Regions from separate parts of the Allobosea sp. P4_H5 genome, predicted to be linked through region 1. Evidence: riboswitches for the same ligand, from Rfam matches in the RefSeq annotation. Region 1 holds a riboswitch; the other holds the start of a gene.
What was found. A riboswitch is a leader RNA that binds a small molecule or an ion and turns the genes downstream of it on or off. The one in region 1 is predicted to bind thiamine pyrophosphate.

Region 1 (2,197 bases):
TAGCCGCCGATGGTGGCGTCGACCTTGCCGCCGATCAGGGCTGCCGAGAGCGCGAAATTGACGTTGACCAGCTTGACGTCGTCGAGCTTCAAGCCGGCCTTGGCCAGCATCTGGCCGAGCAGGGTGGTTTCCGTGCCCGAGACGGCATAGCCGATCGTCTTGCCCTTGAGGTCGGCGAGGCTCTTGATCGGCCCGTCGGCCTTGACGATGACGCTGTTGAGCGGGGTCTCGACCAGCGTGCCGACGCGGACGATCGGAATGCCGGCGGCGTGGTCGAGATAGAGATTGGGCTGGTAGTGGATGCCGATATCAGCCTGCCCGGCGGCAACGAGACGGGGCACGGCGGAGGGGTCGGAGGGCGGCACCATGGCGACCTCGAGCCCGGCTTCCTTGAACAGGCCGAGCTGCTGCGCGACGACCAGCGGCGCGTGATCCGGATTGACGAACCATTCGAGCATCACGGTCAGCTTGTCGGCAGCGCGGGCCGGGCTGGCGAGGCCGGCGGCCAGGACGAGGCCGGTGGCGAGGAGGGCGCGTCTAGAGAGGGCGCGGAGGGTCATCAGGCGAAATCCTTCTGCGTGATCGGCTTGAGGCGGGGCGGCGTCACGGCTCGCTTGCCCAGGGAAGCAGGCGCGGGCCGAGCGCATCGACGAGATGGCGCAGGACGAGGCTGAGCACGGCGAGCACGGTCATCGCGGCGAAGACCGTGTCGGTCTGCATGCGGGCATTGGCCTGGACCATGACGAAGCCGAGGCCAGCGGAGGCACCGACCCATTCGCCGATCACCGCGCCGAGCGGCGCCAGCGGGGCCGCGACCCGCAGGCCGGTGAGGAGAGCGGGCATGGCGAGCGGCAGGCGGACATAACGCAGCGTCTGCCAATGCGTCGCCGTGGTCAGCGCGGTGGCGTCGATCAGTTCGGGATCGGTCCGGCGCAGGCCGTCGGTGAAGGCGGAGGCGATGGGGAAGAAGATGATGATCGTCGCCATGATCACCTTCGAGCCCATGCCGAAGCCGAACCAGACGACCAATAGCGGCGCGATGACGAAGACCGGGAAGGACTGGAGGACGAGCAGCACCGGCCAGAGCAGGCGCCCGAACCGCGGCAGCGCCACGATGGCGAGCGCCGTCAACGCGCCGAACGCTGAGCCGAGCACGAAGCCGAGCGCCATCTCGGCGATGGTGGTGAGGCTATGGCTGAAGAGGAAGCCGGGCTGGCGCTGGAAGGCCAGGGCGACGTCGAGCGGCGAGGGCAGGATGTAGCGCGGCGGCTGGAACAGCCAGATCGCGCCTTGCCAGGCCAGGAGCAGGACGAGAATGGTGCGCAGGGCCGGAGCGAGCACGACCATCACCGGCTTTGCGCCGGGAGGTGGGTCCCGCTCTGTCGCGTCCTGCGTCGTCAAGGCTCGCCTTTCCGGTGGAAGGCGAGCACGGGGAAACGCTGGCGAGGCTGCCCCGAGCGACTCCCTCCGCCAGCATGATCTGGTTCAGGTTCGAAGGGTGCTTCTCAGCTCGCCTTGCGGCGAACGCCCCCGTCTCTCGACCGCCCTTGTGACAGAGCGGCTTGCGGCTGTCACGCCTGTCTCAGGCCAGGTGGCGTCGATCAGCCCTCGCCATCATAGGCTGAATCGAAGAACGCCTTCTCCAGCGCCACGGCGCGCAGGAAGAAATCGCGGCTCGTTTCTGCCTCGCCGGGGCCGACGCGGTCGAGCTCGGCGCGCAGGAAGCCGACGAAATCGCGGAAGTCGGGGTTGTCGTGCAGGGTGATCCATTCGGCATGGATGAAGTTCGCCGGCAGCGGCGGCGACGCCTGCTGGGCCCAGTCGAGATAGAGCCATTCGGCCACGACCAGCACGGAGAGGGCAGCGGCATAGGAGCGCGTCGCGGCGGCCTCGCGCATCAGCTCCTTGAAGCCGGCGGTGGCCTTGCTGTCGGGAGGCGTGCTGCGCTCCTGCTCGCCGACACCGAGCGCGTCGAAGGCGCGCAGGAAATAGGTGTTCTCCTCGCCGCTGACCATGCCGATGAAGCGGCCGAAGCGGATGCGGGCCTCGAAGCTGTCGGCGCTGGCGAGCGCCGCGCCGAGCAAGGTCAGGAAGCTGTCGATGAAGCGATGGTCCTGGACGAGGTAACGAACCATGACCGCGTCGGACACCGTGCCGTCCAGCAGCTCGCGCACAAAGCGGTGGCCGACGGATTGCG
Region 2 (2,197 bases), on a different contig from region 1:
AGCAGTGACATCAGCCGAAGCAGCCAGCGGGCTGCTTCGCGCCTTTATCGAGGGGCGGCCGGAACAATCGCCGGCCGCCCCTGTTCTTCTAGCGGGGAGGATCGCCTTGCACCTGCCTGACAGGAGGAATGCCATGCGCAAAAACTCATGGGTCCTGCTCGGATTGATCGCCGTAGGGTTGCTGGCGGCGGAAGCTGCTGCTGCTCAGTCCGTTTCGCCGCAAACACCACGCCAGCAGCGTGCACCCGGTGTGCCGATGACGCCGAATGCGGGTGAGGTGCAGAAGCTCGAGCCGCGCTCCGATCGCATTGAGGCGACGCGCGAGCGCGAGCAGCTGGCGCGCGATCGCTCCGCGCCGCCGCAGCCGAACCGCGTGATTCCGATGCCGAGGCCGGTGCCGTCGATCATCGCTCCCACTCGCTAGAGCCCGCCGCTTCGGGTTTAGATTCAGGTAAGGCTCGCCGCCTATGGTGGCGGCGAGGAGCCATGTCATGAGCGAGATGTCGGTCGCGATCGCCCAGAGCCTGATCAGCATGAAGTCGGCTGCGACGCAGCAGGCGCTGCAGCTGGAAATGGTCAAGCAGAACGCCGATTCCGATCAGGCGCTGGTTGCCATGCTGCAGCAGGCGTCAGAGCAGCAGCAGGCCACGCTCCCCGCCGGCCAGGGCGGCAATCTCGACATCACGGCCTGATTGCCCGACGTTCCAATGGCGTATTGCCTACGGCGCATGCCGGCACAGCGCCGGAGCGCGGTGCTTTGCCGGTTGCGCGCAGATCACGACGGTTCTAACCTCCGCCTCGTTCCGAGGGGTGCTCGACAAGAGCTGAGATGGCCTGACGGCCGAACCCATCGAACCTGATCCGGGTCATACCGGCGGAGGGACTGGAACGCGGCTGCGCCACAAATGCATCCGCAGACAGCGACTGGACCGTCAGACGCCCCGGATCTCCTGAACCTGAGAGGGAGGAGATCCTAAGATGAACGCCCATACCAAGCCGCAGAAGAACAGCGTCAAGGCCGCACCGCAGACGGTGACCACCGGCCCGATCATCGGCTCGCGCAAGATCTATGTCGCGGCGCCCGAGCATCCCGAGATGCGCGTGCCCTTCCGCGAGGTTGTGCTGACCACCGATGCCGAGCCGCCGGTGCGCATCTACGACCCGTCCGGCCCCTATACCGAGACCGACGCGCGGATCGACCTCAATGCCGGCCTGGTCCAGCCGCGCCGCGCCTGGCTCGACGCCCGCGGCTTCCAGACCGTGCCCGGCCGCGCTGTCACCGCCGCCGATAATGGCCATATCAGCGAAGCTCAACTCGTGCCGGCCTGCCCGGCGCAGCGCCCGATCCTCGAGGCCGGGTCCGGCCAGATGGCGACGCAATACGAATTCGCCAGGGCCGGAATCGTCACGCCCGAGATGACTTACGTCGCCCATCGCGAGAATCTCGGCCGTGCCGCCATGCTGGACGGCGCCAAAGAACGCCATGCCGACGGCGAGAGCTTCGGCGCCTCGGTTCCGGAATTCGTCACGCCGGAATTCGTCCGCGACGAGATCGCCCGCGGGCGCGCCATCATCCCCGCGAACATCAACCATCCCGAGCTCGAGCCGATGGCGATCGGCCGCAATTTCCTGGTCAAGATCAACGCCAATATCGGCAATTCGGCCGTGACCTCCGGCGCCGCCGAGGAGGTCGAGAAGCTGGTCTGGGCGATCCGCTGGGGCGCCGACACGGTGATGGACCTCTCCACCGGTCGCAACATCCACAACATCCGCTCCTGGATACTCAGAAACTCGCCGGTGCCGATCGGCACGGTGCCGATCTACCAGGCGCTGGAGAAGGTCGGCGGCGACCCGATCAAGCTCGACTGGGAGGTGTTCAAGGACACGCTGATCGAGCAGGCCGAGCAGGGCGTCGACTATTTCACCATCCATGCCGGCGTGCGTCTTCCCTACGTGCCATTGACCGCCAGCCGCGTGACCGGCATCGTCTCGCGCGGCGGCTCGATCATGGCGCGCTGGTGCCTGGCGCATCACAAGGAGAGCTTCCTCTACGAGCGCTTCGACGAGATCTGCGAGATCATGCGGCGCTACGACGTCTCGTTCTCGCTCGGCGACGGCCTGCGTCCCGGCTCGATCGCCGACGCCAACGACCGCGCCCAGTTCGCCGAATTGGAGACGCTCGGCGAGCTGACCAAGA

Region 2: another riboswitch for thiamine pyrophosphate. It lies ahead of thiC (phosphomethylpyrimidine synthase ThiC); the one in region 1 lies ahead of AC1DS0_RS14095 (ABC transporter permease).

Annotation. Positions count from the first base shown of each region.
Region 1 is NZ_JBFUKM010000006.1:111,181-113,377, reverse strand. Features, by position in the region: gene AC1DS0_RS14100 (ABC transporter substrate-binding protein) at 1-560, opposite strand, end outside; gene AC1DS0_RS14095 (ABC transporter permease) at 604-1,347, opposite strand; TPP riboswitch at 1,446-1,542, opposite strand; gene AC1DS0_RS14090 (TenA family protein) at 1,602-2,197, opposite strand, start outside.
Region 2 is NZ_JBFUKM010000018.1:2,030-4,226, forward strand. Features, by position in the region: gene AC1DS0_RS28010 (OmpA family protein) at 1-8, shown strand, start outside; gene AC1DS0_RS28015 (hypothetical protein) at 107-424, shown strand; gene AC1DS0_RS28020 (hypothetical protein) at 492-692, shown strand; TPP riboswitch at 797-901, shown strand; gene thiC (phosphomethylpyrimidine synthase ThiC) at 979-2,197, shown strand, end outside.